Regions from separate parts of the Streptomyces sp. NPDC029151 genome, predicted to be linked through region 1. Evidence: riboswitches for the same ligand, from Rfam matches in the RefSeq annotation. Region 1 holds a riboswitch; each other region holds the start of a gene.
The links. Region 1 has a riboswitch for cyclic di-AMP ahead of ACZ4VF_RS27195 (M23 family metallopeptidase). Riboswitches for the same ligand answer to the same signal wherever they lie in the genome.
Positions count from the first base shown of each region.

Region 2: it holds a riboswitch for cyclic di-AMP, as region 1 does, so the genes downstream of both, ACZ4VF_RS18330 (C40 family peptidase) here and ACZ4VF_RS27195 (M23 family metallopeptidase) in region 1, are expected to answer to the same signal.
Region 3: it holds a riboswitch for cyclic di-AMP, as region 1 does, so the genes downstream of both, ACZ4VF_RS15860 (C40 family peptidase) here and ACZ4VF_RS27195 (M23 family metallopeptidase) in region 1, are expected to answer to the same signal.
Region 4: it holds a riboswitch for cyclic di-AMP, as region 1 does, so the genes downstream of both, ACZ4VF_RS07215 (M23 family metallopeptidase) here and ACZ4VF_RS27195 (M23 family metallopeptidase) in region 1, are expected to answer to the same signal.

Region 1 covers NZ_JBVHWQ010000008.1:20,661-25,896, forward strand. Annotated here, with positions in the region: gene ACZ4VF_RS27185 (PrsW family intramembrane metalloprotease) at 1-1,072, shown strand, start outside; gene ACZ4VF_RS27190 (aldo/keto reductase) at 1,082-2,026, opposite strand; gene ACZ4VF_RS27195 (M23 family metallopeptidase) at 2,097-3,134, opposite strand; cyclic di-AMP (ydaO/yuaA leader) riboswitch at 3,144-3,310, opposite strand; gene ACZ4VF_RS27200 (PP2C family protein-serine/threonine phosphatase) at 3,434-4,738, opposite strand; tRNA gene ACZ4VF_RS27205 (tRNA-Met) at 4,863-4,936, shown strand; gene ACZ4VF_RS27210 (dihydrofolate reductase family protein) at 5,034-5,236, opposite strand, start outside.
Region 2 covers NZ_JBVHWQ010000004.1:403,024-408,259, forward strand. Annotated here, with positions in the region: gene ACZ4VF_RS18320 (M23 family metallopeptidase) at 1-662, shown strand, start outside; gene pcrA (DNA helicase PcrA) at 703-3,192, opposite strand; cyclic di-AMP (ydaO/yuaA leader) riboswitch at 3,455-3,623, shown strand; gene ACZ4VF_RS18330 (C40 family peptidase) at 3,634-4,989, shown strand; gene ACZ4VF_RS18335 (hypothetical protein) at 5,009-5,236, opposite strand, start outside.
Region 3 covers NZ_JBVHWQ010000003.1:635,013-640,248, reverse strand. Annotated here, with positions in the region: gene ACZ4VF_RS15880 (helix-turn-helix domain-containing protein) at 1-846, opposite strand, end outside; gene ACZ4VF_RS15875 (ATP-binding protein) at 1,060-1,515, shown strand; gene ACZ4VF_RS15870 (LysR family transcriptional regulator) at 1,632-2,555, opposite strand; gene ACZ4VF_RS15865 (LysE family translocator) at 2,640-3,257, shown strand; gene ACZ4VF_RS15860 (C40 family peptidase) at 3,265-3,738, opposite strand; cyclic di-AMP (ydaO/yuaA leader) riboswitch at 3,742-3,892, opposite strand; gene ACZ4VF_RS15855 (hypothetical protein) at 4,310-4,615, opposite strand; gene ACZ4VF_RS15850 (ATP-dependent Clp protease proteolytic subunit) at 4,623-5,236, opposite strand, start outside.
Region 4 covers NZ_JBVHWQ010000001.1:1,822,834-1,828,069, forward strand. Annotated here, with positions in the region: gene ACZ4VF_RS07210 (GntR family transcriptional regulator) at 1-474, opposite strand, end outside; gene ACZ4VF_RS07215 (M23 family metallopeptidase) at 690-1,445, opposite strand; cyclic di-AMP (ydaO/yuaA leader) riboswitch at 1,458-1,618, opposite strand; gene ACZ4VF_RS07220 (M16 family metallopeptidase) at 1,828-3,216, opposite strand; gene ACZ4VF_RS07225 (M16 family metallopeptidase) at 3,213-4,616, opposite strand; gene ACZ4VF_RS07230 (DNA gyrase/topoisomerase IV subunit A) at 5,077-5,236, shown strand, end outside.

The sequences.
Region 1 (5,236 bases):
TCCGGGCCCCTGGCGGAACCTGGTCTTCTCCTTCGCCTGGGGTGCCTGTGCGGCGGCTCTCATAGCCATCGTGGCCAACAGCTTCGCGACCAAGTGGATAGCCACCTCCACCGCGGACCCGGCGAGCGCCGACACGCTGGGCGCCACCGTGATAGCCCCGATCGTGGAGGAGTCCGCGAAGGCCGCCGCCGTGCTGCTGGTCTTCCTCTTCCGCCGGCGCGACTTCACCGGGATCGTGGACGGCGTGGTGATAGCGGGCGTCACCGCCACCGGGTTCGCGTTCACCGAGAACATCCTCTACCTCGGTACGGCCTTCGGGACCGACCAGCTCACCGGCGACCGCGGCATCGCCTCCGTCACCGCCGCCACCTTCTTCGTGCGCATCGTGATGTCCCCGTTCGCGCACCCCCTCTTCACCGTCCTCACCGGCATCGGCTTCGGCTTCGCCGCGCTGTCCGCCGAGCGGCAGCACGTGCGGCGGGGCCTGCTGCCGGTCTGCGGGCTGCTGCTCGCGATGGGCATGCACGCCTTGTGGAACAGCTCCTCCACCTTCGGCGAGTACGGCTTCCTCGCCGTCTACGGCGCCTTCATGGTGCCCGCGTTCGGGCTGCTCACCTGGCTCGCGATCCGGACCCGGCAGCGGGAGCTGCGGACCGTGCGGGCGGAGCTGTCGGCCTATGTGCCGGCCGGCTGGCTGGGGCCGGCCGAGCCGTTCGCGCTCGGGTCGATGCGGGCGCGGCGCATGGCCCGCGACTACGCCCGGCACCACCACGGGCGCCCGGCGGCGCGGGAGGTCGCGCGGTACGAGGGCTACGCCACCTCGCTCGCGTTCCTCCGGCACCGGGGGCGCAAGGGCAGGTCCGGCGCCGACTTCGTCGTCCGGGAGCGGGAGCTGCTGGACGAGCTGTGGAAGCGCCGGCACCTGGCCGGGCCGGCTCTGGAGTACGCGGCGCGCGCGGCGGTGCCGGTGCGGCCGGTGTACGCGGGGCCGGTGCCCTACGGATACGGGTACGGGTACGGGTACGGCCGTCCGGCGGCTCCGTACCCCGCGTACAACCCCTACCGGTCGTAGCCCCCGGACTTACGCCGACGCCTCCGTCAGCTTGGCCACCTCGGCCTCCGTCAGCTCCAGCTCGGCCACGCCGAGCAGTGCCGGAAGCTGTTCCACCGTGCGCGCCGAGGCGATGGGGGCGGTGACCGTCGGCTGGGCGGCGAGCCAGGCCAGGGCGACCGTGGCGACCGGGGCCTCGTGGGCCGCGGCGACCTCGTCCAGGGCCGTCAGGACCTTCTGGCCGCGCTCGGAGTCGGCGTACTCCTGGGCCCGGCCGGCGCGGGCGCTGTCCACGGTCGTGCCGGGCCGGTACTTGCCGGTGAGGAAGCCCGCGGCGAGGGCGAAGTACGGGACCGCGGCGAGGCCCTCCTGGGCCGCGAGGTCCTGCAGCGGTCCCTCGTAGGTGTCGCGGGAGACCAGGTTGTAGTGGGGCTGGAGGGCGACGTAGCGGGCGAGGCCCTCGCGGTCGGAGAAGTCGAGGGAGGCCTTCAGGCGCTCGGCGCCGATGTTGGAGGCGGCGATGTGCCGGACCTTCCCGGCCTTCACCAGCTCGTCCAGCGCGCCGATGATCTCCTCGACCGGCACCTCCGGCTGGTCGAAGTGGGTGTAGTAGAGGTCGATGTGGTCGGTGCCCAGGCGGCGCAGGGAGGCGTCGGCGGCGGCCTTGATGTTGGCGGCGGACAGCCCCTGGTACTCGGGGTGCTGGCTGACCTTGGTGGCGATCACGACGTCGGAGCGGTTGCCGCGGGCCTTGACCCACTTGCCGATGATCGTCTCGGACTCGCCGCCCTGGTTGCCCTCGATCCAGGCGGAGTAGGCGTCGGCGGTGTCGATGAAGTTGCCGCCGGCCGCCCGGTAGGCGTCCAGGACGGCGAAGGAGGTCTCCTCGTCGGCGGTCCAGCCGAAGACGTTGCCGCCCAGGGAGAGCGGGAAGACCTCGAGGTCGGAACGGCCGAGTGTGCGTAGTGACGTCATACGTCATGTCAACGCCGGCGGCGGATGATCGCATTCCGCCACCGGCGCCGGATTTCGGCGGAGAGGTCGCTCAGGGGGTGAGGCCCTTGCCGCGCAGCCACGCCATCGGGTCGATGCCGGTGGGCTGGCCGCCGGGGTGGACCTCCAGGTGCAGGTGCGGGCCGGTGACGTTGCCGGTGGCGCCGACCCGGCCGATGACCTCGCCGGTGGAGACCTTCTGGCCGGCCTTGACGCTGATCGAGGACTGGTGGCAGAACCACAGCTCGGTGCCGTCGTCCAGGGTGAGGATCGTGCGGTAGCCGTAGGCGCCGGCCCAGCCCGCCTCCGTGATCGTGCCGCTGTGGACCGCCTTGATCAGGGTGCCGGTGGGGGCGGCGAAGTCCAGGCCGGTGTGGTGGCCTGAGGACCACATCGAACCGGCCTGGCCGAAGGTCGAGGTGATCGTGTACGAGGAGGTCGGCAGCGTGTACTGCTCGGCCAGCTTGGCCAGCCGCTCCTGCTCGGCCTTCTTCGCGGCGGCGGCCTCCGCCTTCTCCTTGGCCGCGGCGGCCTTGGCGGCGGCCTGCTTCTCGGCCTTGGCGGCGGCGTCGGCGGCCTGCTTCTCGGCGGTGGCGAGGGCGAGGGCGGTGGCCTTGCTCTCGGCCTGGCCCTGCTGCTGCTCGGCCTGGGCCATGATCCGGTTGCGCAGGGCCTCGCCCGCGTCGGTGCTGTCCTCGCCGTCGGCGGTGGTCACGCCGACGCTGCTCAGCGCGGTGGTGCCGGCTTCGGTGGCCTGGGTGCCGGCGGAGCCGTCGTCGAAGAGGGAGCCGACGGAGGGCAGGTCGGGCAGGGAGATGGAGACCGGCGGCTTGCCGGTGTTGGCGCTGGCCATGCCGCCCGCGCCGACCGCGGCGATGACGCCGACGCCGAGGACGGTGGAGCTGCGCGCGAAGCCGCCGCGCTGCTTGGCGACACGGTGCCGGCCGCGGACCGGGGCGACGGATTCCGCGGTGGGGTTCCACTCCTCCCACGGGCCCTCTTCGGCGCGGTGGGCGACGTAGGCGAACGTCTCATCGTCGCGCTGCGCCGGTATGAACGGGGCTTCGGGGACAGGCCGGTTGGACGCCACGCGGGCGTGCTCCTTTCCTTCCTCCGCCTACCGGGTTAGCTGACGGGTTCGGAGCAGGAAGGTCTCCTACGCGCGTATACCGGTCGTGAACTCCGTGAGTTCACGGTGGCATCCGCGTGATTCACCCCAGAATGGTGGTTCCCCGGCTCCCTTGCGGGATTCGGCGCGTGCGCACGGAGCCGCCTCTTGTGACGGCTGGGACGACCGCGCTGCGTTATCGAACGTTAATAGACCCGACAGTCACTTTCCAAGCCGTTCGACTTGATCATTAAGGTCTGCAACGGCGGATCTATCACCCATTACCCCGTCAAACCGGGCGAGTTGACCCGGTTTCGGCAGCATTCAGGAGTCACTTCGGGTTTTGATGGTGACTCAGATGTTATGCGCACGGCGCTCACCCACTCACCGTCGGTGACGTCCCGCAGGGGACGCCGTACGGCGAGCAGTGCCATGTCGTCGGTCATGCCGCCGCCGGAGTGCCGTCGCACCTCCGCCGCGAGCCGTTCGAGCAGCGCGGCCGGGCCGGGGAAGGTGCGCCCGGCGAGCCGCCGTTCGGGGTCGTAGAAGCGGCCGTGGGCGTCCCGGGCCTCGGACAGGCCGTCGGTGTACAGGAGCAGGGTGGCACCGCCGGGGAAGCCGGCCTCGGCGGCCCGGTCCGGCCACCGGCCCAGCCCCGCCATGCCGAGCGGCAGCGCGGGCTCGCCCGGGACCAGGACGTGCAGGGTGCCGTCGGCGTGCAGCAGCAGCGGCGGCGGGTGGCCGCGGTTGACGATCCGTACGACACCGTCGCCGTGCGGGAGTTCGGCGAGGACCGCCGTGGTGAACCCCTCGAAGGCGTCGATCCCGTCGCGCCGGGTGCCCTCGCGGGCCAGCGCCCGCTCCAGCCGCCCGGCCACCTCCTCCAGCGTCGCCTCCTGCTCGGCCGCCTCCCGGAACGCGCCGATCACCACGGCGACGGCGGCGACCGCGCCCATGCCCTTGCCGCGCACGTCCCCGACGACCAGGCGGACGCCGTGCGGGGTGTCCTGCACCGCGTACAGGTCGCCGCCGATGAACGCGTCCTGCCGTGCCGCCTCGTACCGGGCGGCGATCTCGAAGCCGCCGATCCGGGCGTCGGGGTCCGGCAGGACGGCCCGCTGGGCGGCCTCGGCGATCTCCCGGGCCGAGGCGAGCCTCCGGTCGCCGCGGCGGACGACCCGGTTGATGGCCACGGCCAGCAGGGCGACGGTGGCCACGGTCACCACGTCGGTGAGGGTGCCCACGGCCGGATGGGCCCCCGCGTCGGCGTGCACGGCGTAGGCGGCGGCGAGGGTGGCGAGACCGGTGAGCACGGTGGTGCGCAGTGAGGAGAGGGGCGCGGCGATCAGCGGGGCCGCGGTGAAGAACGGGACGGGGGTGAACTGCTGCGGGGTGAGCAGGCCGTACCCGATCCCGCAGGCGATCAGGAGGGCGGGCAGGGCGCGGGCCTGCGCACGCGGGCTCGGCCGGCGGCGGGCCCGCACCGGCACCGGCCCGCCGCCGAGGCCCGGGGCGGGCACGGGGTCACCGGGGAACCGGCCTCCCGCCCTGGCGTACGGGCTCTCCTCCACCTTTCCAGGGCGCACCGCGTGTCTCCCACATGTCCGACGTGCCTCCAGGTTTCCGGGCCCCGGAGCGGGCGGCTACCGCTGTGGACCGAAAGGGGTGTGCGAGCGGCCCCGCGGATGACGTACACTGGAGTCACAACGACGCGGGGTGGAGCAGCTCGGTAGCTCGCTGGGCTCATAACCCAGAGGTCGCAGGTTCAAATCCTGTCCCCGCTACTGAAGGCTCAGGGCCCGGAATCCCCAGGATTCCGGGCCCTGAGTCGTTCCTGGCCCCCGGCGCCCACAACGCGGCCGGTCGCGGGCGCCCAGGCGCTCACAGCAGGTGGGCGTTCGGCGCCTTGGCGAGATCCTCCAGCTCGGCGAGCACGACCACCTGCGCGCCCGCGGCGGTGAGCACGCCCGTGCCGTCGGCCGAGGCGACGAACGTGTCGGGTTCGCGCCAGGCGGTGACCACCCGGCGCACCCCCGCCCGCAGGATCAGCTCGGCACACGGCGCCGGACGCGACGCACGGCGGG
Region 2 (5,236 bases), on a different contig from region 1:
GGGTCGCCGGGATCGCCGCCGCCTCGGTCGGCGCGCTCGCCGACGACTCCAAGGACACCTCCACCAGCGCGGCGGACGCACAGCCGGTCAAGCCGTCGGTCGCCAACAGCAAGCTGGACAGCCAGCTCAAGACGCTCTCCGCCGGCGCCACCGACTTCGCCGACCGGGCGAGCCGCACCCAGGAGCGGATCGACCTCAAGGCACAGCAGGAGCTGGAGAAGAAGAAGGCGGCCGCGGAAGCCGCGCTCAAGGAGCGGCTGCGCCCCAAGTTCGCGCTGCCGGTCGCGCAGCACGGACTGAGCGCCTACTTCGGCCAGGCGGGCATCAACTGGATGTCGGTGCACACCGGCATCGACTTCCCCGTCTCCTACGGCACCACGGTGATGGCCGCCACCGACGGCACGGTCACCACGAAGTGGAACAGCGCCTACGGCAACATGCTGATCCTCACGGCGAAGGACGGCACGGAGACCTGGTACTGCCACCTGTCCAGCTACCGCGTCGCCTCCGGTTCGACCGTCAAGGCGGGCGAGCCGATCGCCTACTCCGGCAACTCCGGCAACTCCACCGGCCCGCACCTGCACTTCGAGGTACGGCCCGCGGGCGGGGCGGCCATAGACCCGCTGCCGTGGCTGCGGAGCCACGGGCTGGACCCCACCTGAGCCGCCGGGCCCCGCTCTCCAGCGGGGCCCTTCCGGTCTGCTACAGCTTCTCCACCGGCGCGTACCGCAGCAGCAGCCGCTTCGGCTTGGCGTCGCCGAAGTCGATCGTCGCCTCCGCGTTGGCGCCCGTGCCCTTCACCGCGACGACCGTGCCGAGCCCGAACTGGTCGTGGGTGACCCGGTCGCCGACGGCCAGCCCGACCACCGGCTTCTCCGCCGTGCGCCGCGTGGCGAACCCGGACGCGCCGGACGCCGAGGAACGCGACCGCGTCGAGGACAGCGAGGCCGCGATCCCGGACGCCGGCCCGGACGACACCGGCGCCGCCGCCCCCGTCCGCTTCCACTCCACATGGGTGGGCGGGATCTCCTCCAGGAAACGGGAGGGCGGGTTGTACGACGGCTGGCCCCAGGCGCTGCGCATCGCCGACCGCGTGAGGTACAGCCGCTCCCGCGCACGCGTGATGCCGACGTACGCCAGGCGCCGCTCCTCCTCCAGCTCCTTGGTCTGGCCGAGGGCGCGCATGTGCGGGAAGACGCCGTCCTCCATGCCGGTCAGGAACACGACCGGGAACTCCAGGCCCTTCGCGGTGTGCAGGGTCATCAGGGTGATGACGCCGTCGCCGTCCTCCTCGTCGGGGATCTGGTCGGAGTCGGCGACCAGCGCGACCTGCTCCAGGAAGTCGGCGAGCGTGCTCTGCTCGTCCTCACCGCGCTCCTGCTCGAACTCCAGGGCCACGGCGGCGAGTTCCTGGAGGTTCTCGATGCGGGTCTCGTCCTGCGGGTCGGTGGAGGCCTGCAGCTCGGCCAGGTAGCCGGTGCGTTCGAGGACCGCCTCCAGGACGGTCGCCGGACCCGCGCCGGACTCCACGATGGTGCGCAGGTCCTCCATCAGGGTGTTGAACCGCTTCACCGCGTTGGTGGAGCGCGCGGCCATGCCGTACGCCTCGTCCACCCGCTTCAGGGCCTGCGGGAAGCTGATCTTCTCGCGCTGGGAGAGGGCGTCGATCATCGCCTCCGCGCGCTCGCCGATGCCCCGCTTGGGCACGTTGAGGATGCGGCGCAGCGGCACCGAGTCCTCCGGGTTGGCGAGGACGCGCAGGTAGGCCAGGACGTCCCGGACCTCCTTGCGCTCGTAGAAGCGGACCCCGCCGACGACCTTGTAGGGCAGGCCGACGCGGATGAAGACCTCTTCGAAGACACGGGACTGGGCGTTGGTGCGGTAGAAGACGGCGACGTCTCCCGCGCGCGCGTCGCCCGCGTCGACCAGCCGGTCTATCTCCTCGGCGACGAACTGGGCCTCGTCGTGCTCGGTGTCGGCGACGTACCCGGTGATCCGGGCGCCCTGGCCGGCGTTGGTCCACAGGTTCTTCGGGCGGCGGGACTCGTTGCGCTCGATGACCGCGTTGGCGGCGGACAGGATGGTCTGCGTGGAGCGGTAGTTCTGCTCCAGCAGGATCGTCGTCGCGTCCGGGTAGTCCTCCTCGAACTGGAGGATGTTGCGGATCGTCGCGCCCCGGAAGGCGTAGATCGACTGGTCCGCGTCACCCACGACGCAGAGTTCGGCGGGCAGAACGTCGTACTCGCCGGGCGGGGTGTCGGCGTCCTCCGCGGCGCGCTCGCCGGTGCCGACGAGCTCACGCACGAGCGCGTACTGGGCGTGGTTGGTGTCCTGGTACTCGTCCACCAGGACGTGCCGGAAGCGGCGGCGGTAGTGCTCGGCGACGTCCGGGAAGGCGCGCAGCAGGTTGACCGTCGTCATGATCAGGTCGTCGAAGTCCAGCGCGTTCGCCTCGCGCAGCCGCGACTGGTACATGGCGTAGGCCTGGGCGAGGGTCTTCTCGAAGCCGTCCGTGGCCTGGGCGGCGAAGTCCTCCTCGTCGATCAGCTCGTTCTTCAGGTTGCTGATCTTGGCGCTGAACGACTTGGGCGGGAAGCGCTTGGGGTCGAGGTCCAGGTCGCGGCAGACCAGGGCCATCAGGCGCTTGCTGTCGGCGGCGTCGTAGATCGAGAAGGACGAGGTGAAGCCGAGCTTCTTGCTCTCCCGGCGCAGGATGCGCACGCACGCGCTGTGGAAGGTCATCACCCACATCGCGTTCGCGCGCGGGCCGACGAGCTGCTCGACACGCTCCTTCATCTCGCCCGCGGCCTTGTTGGTGAAGGTGATCGCGAGGATCTGGCCCGGATGGGCGTTCCGCTCCGCGAGCAGGTACGCGATGCGGTGGGTCAGCACCCGGGTCTTGCCGGAGCCGGCGCCGGCGACGATGAGCAGCGGGGAGCCGGCGTGCACGACCGCGGCGCGCTGGTTCTCGTTGAGCCCCTCCAGGAGTGCCGCCGGGTCGAGCACGGGGCGGGGGGCTCCGTCGCGGTAGTACGCGTCCCGGTCCGGTGGCACGTCGAACTTCCCACCGAACAGATCGTCCGGAACCTGCTCCGGAGTGTGATCGTCCTCGGGCGGCGGCGGGGGCTCCTCCTCGCGCCCGCGAGGGGCCTGGAGGTCCGCCAGGAAGCTGTCGTCAAAGAGGCTGCTCATCGCTCTCCGAGTCTAGGGCGCCCCACCGACAACCGGTCGCCGTCCCCGGAACCCGCCGCCTTCGCCGAAGCGTCCGTCTTCGCCCCTGCGACGCCTTTCCCCTGCTCACGCACGGGAAGCGCCCGGTCACGGACACATGAAACCGCCCCAAGGTCACGGAAATGTATCGGACATACCTCGCACCAACCTTCACAGAAGACACACGAGTTGGCTAGGTTGCCGTCAGGCCGCACGACCCCTCTCCGGCGAACCTCGCCGGGCCGCGCGGCCTCCGCCGAGTCCGGCGCGCCCCGCACGGTGCCCGGAGCCGGGGACCCACCGATCCTGGGGTGAATCGGCCGACTCCCACCGGGACGACGCCGTAGGGCAACCCTTCCGAGCATCCCGCCCGAACCCGACAGCTAACCCGGTAGGCGGCAGCACGGGAAGGAGTCGCCTCCCTTGGCGTCGCACCGCAAGCCGCGCCCCGGCGGAACCCCGGGAGCGGGCATCCGCACCCCCGCCCTCGCGGGCCCCGCCCTCGCCACCGCCGCCCTCGCCTCCGTGGCCGTCCTGCCCCAGACCGCCGAAGCCGCGCCGGCGGCCGGTGACGGCAGGCCGAGCCCGGAGGAGGTCGAGCGCAAGATCGAGGACCTCTACCGCAGAGCGGAGTCGGCGGCCGAGGCGTCCGCCGCGGGCCGGGAGTGGGGCGGACGGTCGGACCGGGGGGCCGCACGCGCGGAGCGCGGGACCGGACCGGGTGAGCGGGGGAAGGGACGTGCCGAACGGACCGAGCGCGGGACCGGGTGGACCGAGCAGGCCGAGTCGGCAGGGCGCGGGACCGAGCGGGCCGAGCGCCGGGCCGGGCGGGGTGCGCGGGGCGACCGGACCGCGGAGGGCGTCGGGGCGGCCGGGGCCGATGTTCCCCGCCCTGGGGGCGCTGACAGTCTTCAGCGGCTCCGGGACGAGGTAGCCCGGCGCGCCCAGCACCGCGCCATTCCCAGCCTGCGCGGCATGATCCCGGCCCAGCGGGGCACGGGCCGGGACGAGGACGGCCGCGCCACGGCGGGAGGGGCCACGCCCGCGGGGACCGCGCTCGCCGGCGGAACCACGCGCACCGGGGGTACGGCTCTCACGCCGCCCGTCCGCGCCACGCCCGCCGCCCCGCCCGTGCCGGACACGGCCCCCCTCGCGCCCGTGGGAGCCGGCGCCCTCACCGCCTCCCCCGACGCCGTACCGGCCGCCCCGCCCACTCGGCCCGCCCGGACCGTCGCCCGGGCCGCCGAAGCCGCTCACGTCCCCCACACCGCGACGGCGGCCTCCGCTCCCGCCACCGCGCAGGACACCGACTCCGGCCCCAAGGCGGCCAAGGCCGCCGTGCAGAGGAAACTCGCTCACGCGCGCGTGCTGCTGTCCGAGCGCATCGTCCAGGCCACCGCCGCGCCCTCGGGGACGTACGCGACCAAGGCCAGGAAGGCCATCGCGTTCGCCCGCGCCCAGCTCGGCAAGCCGTGCGTGTGGGGTGCGGCGGGTCCGGACTCCTACGACTGCTCGGGCCTCACCCAGGCCGCCTGGAAGTCGGCCGGCGTCACGCTGCCGCGCACCGTCCGCGAGCAGGCCGGCGCCGGGACACCGGTCGCGCCGGCCGACGCCCGCCCCGGTGACCTCGTCTTCTTCCACGACGACGCCCGCCATGTCGGGCTCTGCACGGGCGACGGCATGATGATCCACGCACCCAGGCCGGGCGCGTACGTCCGCGAGGAGCCGGTGTCGGGCACCGGCGAGCCGGCCGTCCACAGCGTGGTGCGGCCGGGCTGAGACGGGGGCGCGCCGGGGATCAGGCCCAGAGGACGGCGATGAAGACGTTGGCCGTGGTGAGCAGGCCGACCAGCCCGAAGAGGCCCTTGTCGATCCGTTCCTCGTCGCGCTTCACGTAGACCAGGCCGAGGATCACGATCAGCAGCGCCAGCTTCACGCCGATCTTGATGTTGTTGACGTGGTGGTCGTCGGCCTGGTCGAGTCCGACGAGGGCCACGCCGGTGACCAGCATGGTCAGTGCGCCGTG
Region 3 (5,236 bases), on a different contig from region 1:
TATTCCGGCGATGTAGTCCAACGAGTCCTCGGGGGAAAGGGCGTGGAACCGAAGGATGTCGAAGGCCTCCGAGTAGGCCATGAGGTCTTCTTTCCGTTCCAGGTAGAGGCTACTCGTCAACTGGTCGAGAACAACTACGTCCAGATCAGAAGTGCTCGGAAATGAGAAAATAACGAAAGGCCCGGTGAGGCCGACATGTGCCCCCGCGGCGAACGGCAGCACCTGGAGCCGTACCTGGGGCAGCCGCGCGGCCTCCATCAGCCGCTCCAGTTGCCGCGCCATCACCTCCGGACCACCGACCTCGCGCCGCAGCACCGCCTCGTCCAGTACGGCGCTCAGCACCAGCGGCGGGTCCGAGCGGAGCACGTCCTGCCGGGCGAGCCGCACCTCCACCAGCGTGTCCAGGCGGTCCTCGTCCAGGTCCTTCACCGCCGCCCGGGTCACCGCGCGGGCGTACTCGGCCGTCTGGAGCAGACCCGGCACGACCGTGGTCTCCAGGGTGCGCATCGCGCTGGCCTGCGACTCCAGGCTGATGAAGTCGCGGTACGTGGGCGGCAGCACCCCGCGGTAGGCGTGCCACCAGCGGTGCCGGCCGCCCGCGTCCTCCGACCCGGCCAGCATCAGCAGCAACTCGCGCAGATGCCCGTCCCGGACCCCGTAGGCGTCCAGCAGTAATTCCAGATCCGCCGGTTTCACGCCGCTGGAGCCCGTCTCGATGCGGCTGACCTTCGACTGGTGCCAGCCGACCAGCCGTGCGGCCTCACCACTCGTGAGCCCGGCGCCGGTACGCAGCATGCGCAGCTCGGCGCCCAGTTTGCGGCGCCGCACCGCCGGACCGTTCTGCATGGGCTTCTCCTTACTCCTGACGGGCCGCCCCGATACGGTCTCCCGTCGCAGAGTTCACCGCTTCGAGCGACAGATATATGCATATCTTGGTGGATCGCCCCCCGTGACCGGCCCGTTGGTGGCAGTCTGGCGGACAAGCACCAGTCCGGGACCGTACTCGAACCCCCCGCCGCCTGTCGGACCGCGGTCCCGTGGGAAAGGGACGACGTCGCCATGGCAGACCACCTGGAAGCATCCGTCACTCTGCCGAGCGATCCCGCCTCGGTCTCCGCCGCCCGCTCCTACGTCGTCGGCACCCTCGCGGAGTGGGGTCTGCCCTCGGACACCGAGACGGCCGACACCGTCCGGCTCATCGTCTCCGAACTCGCCACGAACGCCGTACAGCACACCTTCGGCCAGTCACCCACCTTCACGGTCGAGATCGCGCTGCACCATGACGAACACCTGCGCATCGGTGTCACGGACAGCCACCCCCGCTTCCCGAAGAGACTGCCCGCCGCCGTCCAGCAGGACAACGGTCGCGGCATGGTCATCATCCGCTGGCTCACCGCGGAGTGCGGCGGCAGACTCCGCATCCGCCCCACCCGTGAGGGCGGCAAGACGGTCTCCATCGAACTGCCCTGGACCGTCCCGGCCGCCCCGGTCCCGGCGGGCCAGCCGGAGCCGTAACCCTCCCGCACGGGGCCACGCCGGTGCTTCGGGGCCCCACCGGACACCTCGCGCACGGCAGTGTCCCCGAGGCGTCGGCCCACGCCGGGAACCGGTGGCCCGCGCACACGGCAGGCTCAGCCGCCCGTGCTCCTCCCCGCCCGCCCGAACGCCCCCCGCAGCAGCGCCCGGAAGGCGTCCGCCGCCGGATTCGTCTCGTCCGCCCGGTACGCCACCGAGATCGTGCGCCGCAGCCGCCCGCCCTCCAGCGGCCGCACCCCGACCGGCGTCGTCGCGGTCCGCGCCACCATCTCCGGTACGACGGCCACCCCCAGCCCGGCACTGACCAGCGCGCACACCACGGCATAACCGGGGGTCGGCACCAGCAGCGCCGGTGTGGCACCCGCCTCGGCGAGCAGGGCCTCGATCTCCCGCCGGGCCGCATGGTGCGGCGCCATGCTGATCAGCGGCTGTCCGGACAGCTCCGTCAGCGGCAGCCGGGCCGAGGCACTGGCGAGGGCGTGCCCCGGGGCCGTCACCAGCACCAGTTCCTCCACCAGGACCGGCTCCAGCCGCACCGCCGCCGGTACCGGGACGGGCTCCGCCGGATGGTAGGTGTGGGTGAGCGCCAGGTCCACCTCGCCGGCCGCCACCGCGGTGACCCCGGACGGCGGGTCGTAGTCCGCCACCGAGAGCCGTACGTCGGGATGCGCCCGGCGGAACGCGCTCAGCGCGGGCGGCAGGAGATGCACCCCGGCCGTCGGGAACGTGCCGAGCCGCAGCGCGCCGCCGGTGAGACCGGTCAGCCGCGCCAGTTCGTGCCGGGCCCGCTCCAGTTCGTCCAGCACCCGGCGGGCATGGGCCACCAGGACCTCCCCGGCCTCGGTCAGCCGGGCCCCGCGGTGGTGGCGCACCAGCAGCGCCGCCCCCGCCTCCCGCTCCAGCTTGGCCAGCTGCTGGGAGAGGGCGGGCGGCGTGTAGCCGAGCCGGTCCGCGGCCCGGGTGATCGAGCCGGCCTCCGCGACGGCCACCAGCGCGGCGAGCCGAGTCGGGTCGTACATGCGCTCAGGCTAAAGCAATGCTTAAGGCTCACCCTGCTGATTCCACATACCTGCTGAAGGCTGTTCCCCGGCAGGCTGGCCGGCATGGACGCACAGCTCATCGCCTTCACCGGGATCGCCGCGGCCCTGGTCGCCATGCCGGGCGCCGACTTCGCCGTGGTCGTACGCCACGCGCTCGTCTCGCGCCGGGCCGGCGCGGTCTGCGGTCTCGGCATCGCCGGCGGGCTCCTGGTGCACACGACCCTGGCGGTGGCCGGCGTCGCGGCCGTCCTGGTCGCCGTGCCCGCGCTGTTCCGCGCCCTGCAGCTGCTGGGCGGCGCCTACGTGCTCCAGCTCGGCGTACGCACCCTGTGGGGGCTGCGGCGGCCCGCCGGGACGCCCGGAGAGACCGCGGCCGGAGCCGCCCACCCGCTCCGGCAGGGCTTCGTCACCAACGTGCTCAACCCGAAGGCCTCGCTGACCTTCCTGAGCCTGCTGCCGCAGTTCGTGCCGGCGGGCAGCCAGGCCCTGCCGCGGACCCTGCTGCTCGCGCTGATCGTGTGCGTGCTGGCGCTGCTGTGGTTCCAGCTGGTCGCCCTGCTGGTGGAGCGCCTCGGCAGCCGGCTGCGCCGGCCCCGGGCCGCCCGTGGGCTGGAGGCGGGCACCGGGGTGGCGCTGACGGCCCTGGGAGCGGCCCTGCTGCTGGAGCCGCTCCTTGCCTGAGGACGGGTCAGCTGACCCGGCCGTACCAGACGCTCCTCGTCCAGATCTTCTGGAGCTTCACCACGTCGCCGGTCTTCGGGGCGTGCCAGATCTTCCCGTGACCGGCGTAGATGCCGACGTGGTAGACGTTCGAACCCGAGTGGAAGAAGACCAGGTCCCCCGCCTTGCGGCTGCGGGCGGAGATGTGGTGGGTCTTGTTGTACTGCTGCGCCGCGGTGCGCGGCAGCTTCTTGCCGGCCTTCTTGTAGGAGTAGAGCGTCAGCCCCGAGCAGTCGAATCTGCGCGGCCCCGTGGCTCCCCAGGCGTACGGGGCACCCTTCTTGGAGGCCGCGATCCGCAGCGCTTTGGTCGCCGTGGTCGCCGCCGAGGCCTCACCTGCGAGACCGGGCACCACGATCGAGCCGCCGACGGCGGCGAGAGTGAGAGCCGAGGCCGTGCCGGCCCGGGCCATCAGCGACGGGACACGATTGAGCGCAGTCATGCGCAACCCTTCGTCAGCCGCCTGTGAAGGATGACCTGTCGGATTCGGGCTGGCGAAGTTGCCCGGCCGCGTTGCCGCGGCTTCACCCCAAGGGCTGCTCGGAACCTCACGCCCGTCCGTGTCGGACGAACATCCGTTCCGGCGACCCGTCTTGCTTGGGTCCTCCACTCCTGCCGATCCACTCCGTCGACCGGTCATCCGGGCGGCGGCAGGACTCGGCGTCCGCCCGGATCGCCCCGCCGCGGTGGCGGGGGCTTGTCGTCAGACAGGGATCTTGGCTCACTCCTGTCCGAAAATCCCAATGGAATCGGGGATTTGTGGCGTTACTCACCACTCACCCGTTCGGGTGGACACTGCTCTGTTCGAGCCTCCGTCAGTTCCCGGACGTAGCCCCCGACCTGGGGCGAAGCGTCGCCACGCGACCCGCGAACCCGCGTGCCGCGCAACTCGGGAGGCCCGGAAAACGATCCGGATGTACACCGGTCGGCGGTACGTCGTTCGGGCCGTTTCAACTCCCCTCCGAACGACGCCCGTCGACGCCCGGGTGTCCCGGGCCGGTCGGATGTCCGTCTCAGCCGGCGCCGTCCGGCGGGAGCGCGACGCGAGCGACCCGGCGCTCACCGTCCAGCACCCGCAGGGCCCGTGCCAGCGTGTCCCCGTGCAGCTCCGTCTCGCCCCGCTGGTGCATCAGTGCGAGCGCGTCGCGCAGCTCTGCCGCCTTGCGCACCAGGGCCTGCGCCGCGCGCAGTCCGTGGTAGGTGCCCCCGGGGCGGGCCGGGTTGATGCGGCCGAGCAGGTCGACCGCCTCCAGGTAACGGTCGACCAACTCGCCCTCGGCGCGGGTCAGGGCGGGCAGCGGCGGAAGGTCCGGCAGCACGGCCGGCTCACCTCGCGCCCGGTGCGCCGGGCGTGTCCCGGCGGCTGGGCACGATGCCGTCCACCAGACCGTAGGCGACGGCTCCGGCGGCGTCCAGGATCAGGTCACGCTCCAGGTCCGCGTCGACCTGCTCGGCCGTGCGCCCTGTGTGCCGGACGAGCATCTCGCGGAGCGTCTCCCGGGTCCGGGTCAACTCCTCGGCCTGGAGGAGCAGGTCGCTGGGCTGGCCGCGCACCGGTTCGGGCAGCGCGGGCTGCTCGATCACCATGCGTGCACCCGGAAGGGTGAACCGCTTGCCCGGGGTGCCGGCCGCGAGCAGCACCGCGGCCGAGGCGGCGGCCTGGCCCAGGCAGTAGGTGACGACGTCACAGGTGACGTACCGCATCGTGTCGTAGATCGCCGTCATGGCGTCGAACGAGCCGCCCGGCGAGTTCACGTACAGCGTGATGTCCCGGTCGGGTGCCGCGTGCTCGAGGTACATCAGCTGCGCCGTCACGTCGGTCGCCGCCGCGGCGTCGACCGGCGTGCCGAGGAAGACGATCCGGTCCTCGAAGAGCTTCGCGTACGGATCGAGGGTGCGGACGGCGCCTCCCGTGCGCTCGGTGAACTCGGGCAGGACGT
Region 4 (5,236 bases), on a different contig from region 1:
GTACATCCAGGCGATCTTGTGCCGCAGCTGCGTGAGCATGGAGGTCAGCGAGGGGCTGCCACAGGCCTGGGCGAGCGTCTCGTGGAACCAGCCGCCCAGCGACCGGAGATCCTCGCTGCCGCCCCTCCTGGCCCGCTCCTGACCCAGCCGGACCAGGCCGCGCAGCACCTTCAGATGGGCCTCGGTCCGCCGCTGGGCGGCCCGGGCGGCGGCCAGCGGCTCCAGCAGCATCCGCATCTCCAGCAGGTCGGCGGCCTCCTGCTCGGTCGGCTCGGCCACGCACGCGCCCGCGTGCCGGCGCGTCACGACGAACCCCTCGGCCTCCAGGGTCCGCAGGGCCTCGCGCACGGGGACGCGCGAGACGCCGTACCGGCGGGCCAGGACCTCCTCGGTGAGCCGGCTGCCGCGCCCGTGAACGCCGGCGACGATGTCGTCCCGGATCGCCGTGCACACCGAGTGCGCCGGAATACGCATGACCGACCTCCGCCTCAATCCCCGTGAAACGTCGACGATAGACGTGTACGCCGACGATGGACGCGTGTTCCGTGACTCTATTCCAATGAGCCGGAATTTCCGACGGCAGGCGGTCATCCATGGATATTTTTTGGTCAGCGCACCCGGCGGACACCCCGAAAAACGGCGAAAGCCCCGGCGGTGAGCCGGGGCTTTCGACAGCCGTTTCGGTGGCGTCAGATGTGCACGCCGTGCCCGCGGAGGTAGGCGACCGGGTCGACGTCCGAGCCGTACTCGGGGCTCGTACGCGCCTCGAAGTGCAGGTGCGGGCCGGTGACGTTGCCGGTGGCGCCGGACAGGGCGATCTGCTGGCCCGGGACGACCTTCTGGCCCACCGTGACGCCGATGGACGACAGGTGCCCGTACTGGGTGTACATGCCGTCGGCCATCCGGATCACGACCTGGTTGCCGTACGCGCCGCCCCAGCCGGTGGAGACGACCGTGCCCGAACCCACCGCGTGGACGGCCGTGCCGCTGGCCGCGTGGAAGTCGATGCCGGTGTGCGAGCCGGAGGACCACAGGGAGCTGCTGGCCTGGTAGGCGGTGGAGACGTACGAGTGAGCGATCGGGGCGACGAAGGTGTTCAGCAGCTTGCGCTCCGCCTCGCGGGCGGCACGGGCCTTGGCCGCCCGCACCTCCTCGGCCCGCTTGGCGGCGGCCTTCGCCGCGGCCTCCCGGGCCGCCTTCTGCTCGGCGGCCTGCTGCTGGGCGGCGGCCTGCGCGTCGATCTGCTCGGGGACGTCCTCGGTCATGGTGAGGACGGGGACGAGGCCGGTCTGCTCCGCGGAGTTCTCGGCGGCGAGCGCCGGGGAGGCGGCGAGGGTGCCGATGACGCCGGTGGTGGTGAGGGCCGCGACGCCGGCCGCCTGAGCCGTGGTCCGCTTGACCCGGCCGGGCTTGCGGTGCTTCCCGGTGGCGCACATGAACGCCATGAAGTGGCTGGTCCTTTCCTTCCCTCTCGCCTACCGGGTTAGCTGACGGGTTCGGAGCAGGAAGGTCTCCTACGGGCCCCCTCGCAGCCGCGCGGGCGCCCGATTCACCCCAGGGACGGTGGGTCCCCGGCTCCCCTGGCTCGCGCCGTACGGGGACTCGGCGATGACTGTCCGGTGCCGCGGATGCGGCGCACTGCCTGACGAACAGCCCGGACGACGCTACGGCCGCGCGCTTTCAATCCTCAAACGGATCCGGGTTTTTGTAGCGCATCCCACAGGGCAGACAGGCAACCTCCGCCCCAAAACGGGCATCTGAGGGAACGAGTGGAACAGTGTGGGCCCTGGCGACACTCAGGTCGCCAGGGCCCACGCGCGCGTGCCGCTACTCGGCCGCCACCACGGTCACTTCACCGATGCCGAGCGCCTCCACCGGCGCCTTGATCTGCGCGGCGTCGCCGACGAGGACGGTCACCAGGCGGTCCACCGGGAAGGCGTTCACGACGGCCGCCGTGGCCTCCACCGTGCCCGTGGCGGCCAGCTGCTGGTACAGCGTCGCCTGGAAGTCGTCGGGCAGGTGCTGCTCGACCTGGTCGGCCAGCGTGCTCGCGACGGCCGCCGCGGTCTCGTACTTCAGCGGCGCCACACCGACGAGGTTCTGCACGGCGACGTCCCGCTCGGCGTCGGTCAGGCCCTCCGCCGCGACGGTCCGCAGCACCTTCCACAGGTCGTCCAGCGCCGGGCCGGTGTTCGGCGTGTCCACGGAGCCGCTGATGGCGAGCATCGCCGCACCCGTGCCGTCCGGCGCGGACCTGAGGACCTGCCCGAAGGAGCGCACGCCGTAGGTGTAGCCCTTCTCCTCGCGCAGGACGCGGTCCAGGCGGGAGGTGAGGGTGCCGCCGAGGCAGTACGTGCCGAGCACCTGGGCGGGCCACACGCGGTCGTGCCGGTCGGGACCGATCCGGCCGATGAGCAGCTGCGTCTGGACCGCGCCGGGCCGGTCCACGATGACCACGCGCCCGGTGTCGTCGGCGGTCACCGGCGGCACCGGCCGGGGCTCGCCCGGGGTGCCGGTCCAGGCGCCCAGGGTGTCGCCGAGCAGCTCGTCCAGGTCGATGCCGGTCAGGTCGCCGACGACGACCACGGTGGCCGTGGCGGGCCGCACATGGCGGTCGTAGAAGGCGCGCACGGCCGCCGCGTCGATCTTCTCGACCGTCTCCTCGGTGCCCTGGCGCGGCCGGGACATGCGCGAGGTGGCCGGGAACAGCTCCTTGGACAGTTCCTTGGCGGCGCGGCGGGCGGGGTTGGCCAGCTCGTGCGGGATCTCGTCCAGGCGGTTGCGGACGAGCCGCTCGACCTCGCTCGGGGCGAAGGCGGGCGCGCGCAGGGCGTCGGCGAGCAGGCCGAGGCCCTTGGCCAGACGGGAGGCCGGGACCTCCAGGCCGAGCCGGACGCCGGGGTGGTCGGCGTGGGCGTCCAGGGTGGCGCCCGCACGCTCCAGCTCGGCCGCGAACTCCTCCGCGGAGTGCTTGTCGGTGCCCTCGGAGAAGGCCCGCGCCATGATCGTGGCGACGCCGTCCAGGCCGGCCGGCTCGGCGTCCAGGGGCGCGTCCAGCAGCACCTCGACGGCGACGACCTGCTGGCCGGGGCGGTGGCAGCGGAGCACGGTCAGGCCGTTGTCGAGCGTGCCGCGCTCGGGCGCCGGGAACGCCCACGGCCTGGCCTCGCCCGGCTGCGGCTGGGGGTGGAAGTCCATCGTGGCGAGCTGGGTCACTTGGCCGTCTCCTCGTTCTCGGTCTCGTCGCGGCCCGCCTCCACGGTCGCCTCCTGCTCCGGGTCCTCCGGAACCCCGGCGTCCGGGACTGCCTCCGGGGACTTCGGCTCGTAGACGAGGACCGCGCGGTTGTCGGGCCGCAGACGGGCCCCCGCGACCTCCTTGACCTCCTCCGGCGTCACGTCCAGGACGCGGTCGACGGCGGTCAGGGCGAGCTGCGGGTCGCCGAACAGGACGGCGTACCGGCACAGTTCGTCGGCGCGGCCGGCGACCGTGCCGAGCCGGTCGAGCCACTCGCGCTCCAGCTGGGCCTGGGCGCGCTCCATCTCCTCGGGCGTGGGGCCCTCCGCGGCGAACCGGGCGAGCTCCTCGTCGATGGCGCTCTCGATGACGGGCACCTCGACGTCACCGGAGGTCTTCACGTCCAGCCAGCCCATGGAGGGCGCGCCGGCCAGGCGCAGCAGGCCGAAGCCGGCCGCGACGGCCGTACGGTCGCGGCGCACGAGCCGGTTGTACAGGCGGGAGGACTCGCCGCCGCCGAGGATGGTCAGGGCGAGGTCGGCCGCGTCGCACGCGCGCGTGCCGTCGTGCGGGAGCCGGTAGGCGGCCATCAGGGCGCGTGCCGGTACCTCCTCCACGACGACCTCGCGCTTCTGCTCGCCGATGACGTCCGGGAGGGAGCCGTCGCGGGGGGCGGGCTTGCCGTCGTGGGACGCGATGGAGCCGAAGTACTTCTCGACCCAGGCGAGGGTCTGCCCGGGGTCGATGTCGCCGACCACGGAGAGCACCGCGTTGTTCGGCGCGTAGTAGGTGCGGAAGAACTGGCGGGCGTCCTCCAGGGTGGCCGCGTCCAGGTCCGCCATCGAGCCGATCGGCGTGTGGTGGTAGGGGTGGCCCTCCGGGTAGGAGAGCGCGGTCAGCTTCTCGAAGGCGGTGCCGTACGGCACGTTGTCGTAGCGCTGGCGGCGCTCGTTCTTGACGACGTCCCGCTGGTTCTCCATGGACTCGTCGTCCAGGGCGGCCAGCAGCGAGCCCATGCGGTCGGCCTCCAGCCAGAGCGCCAGCTCCAGCTGGTGGGCGGGCATGGTCTCGAAGTAGTTGGTGCGCTCGAAGCTGGTGGTGCCGTTGAGCGAACCGCCGGCGCCCTGCACCAGCTCGAAGTGGCCGTTGCCCTTCACCTGCGCGGAGCCCTGGAACATCAGGTGCTCGAAGAGGTGAGCCAGGCCGGTACGCCCCTTGACTTCGTGGCGGGAGCCGACGTCGTACCAGAGGCAGACCGCCGCCACCGGGGTCAGGTGGTCCTCGGAGAGCACCACGCGCAGACCGTTGGCCAGGCGGTGCTCGGTCGCTGTCAGGCCCCCGGAGCCTGCCTCGGCTGTGGTCGTGTGACCCATGGGCATGTACGTCCCTTCGCGAGCGGAGGCGGTTGATGGAAACCGCTGTTTTCCTGCCGGTCCTGCCACTGTATGCAAAGCGTGCGGGGGCTTCGCGAAGTTCCCGCGGGACGTACGCCCACAGCGGATCCCGGGGCCCGCCCGAGCGCCCGGGCGGGTCGCGGTCGGGACGCGGTCGGGGCGTGGTCGGGCCGCGGCCGGCTCGCGGCCGCGGATGCAGCCCGGCGCCCCGGCCCGGATGCCTCACGCTTCCCCGGCGCCCCGGCCCGGATGCCTCACGCTTCCCCGGCGCCCCGGCCCGGATGCCTCGCGCTTCCCCGGCGCCCGGTGCCTGCCGCCGCGCGGTCCCCGAGTGACGGGCGCCGGGAAATCCTCCGGTACCGGGTCGCGGCACGGGTTGTCAGTGCCTCGGTCCACAATGGTCCGCGTCAGTTCCGTCCATCCTTTCAGCAAGGAGCCGGCAGCGATGGCCCGCCGCAGCACGAAGACCCCGCCGCCCGACGATTCGTTCGAGGAGAGGATCCTCGACATCGACGTCGTGGACGAGATGCGTGGCTCCTACCTGGAGTACGCGTACTCGGTCATCTACTCGCGCGCCCTGCCGGACGCCCGTGACGGCCTCAAGC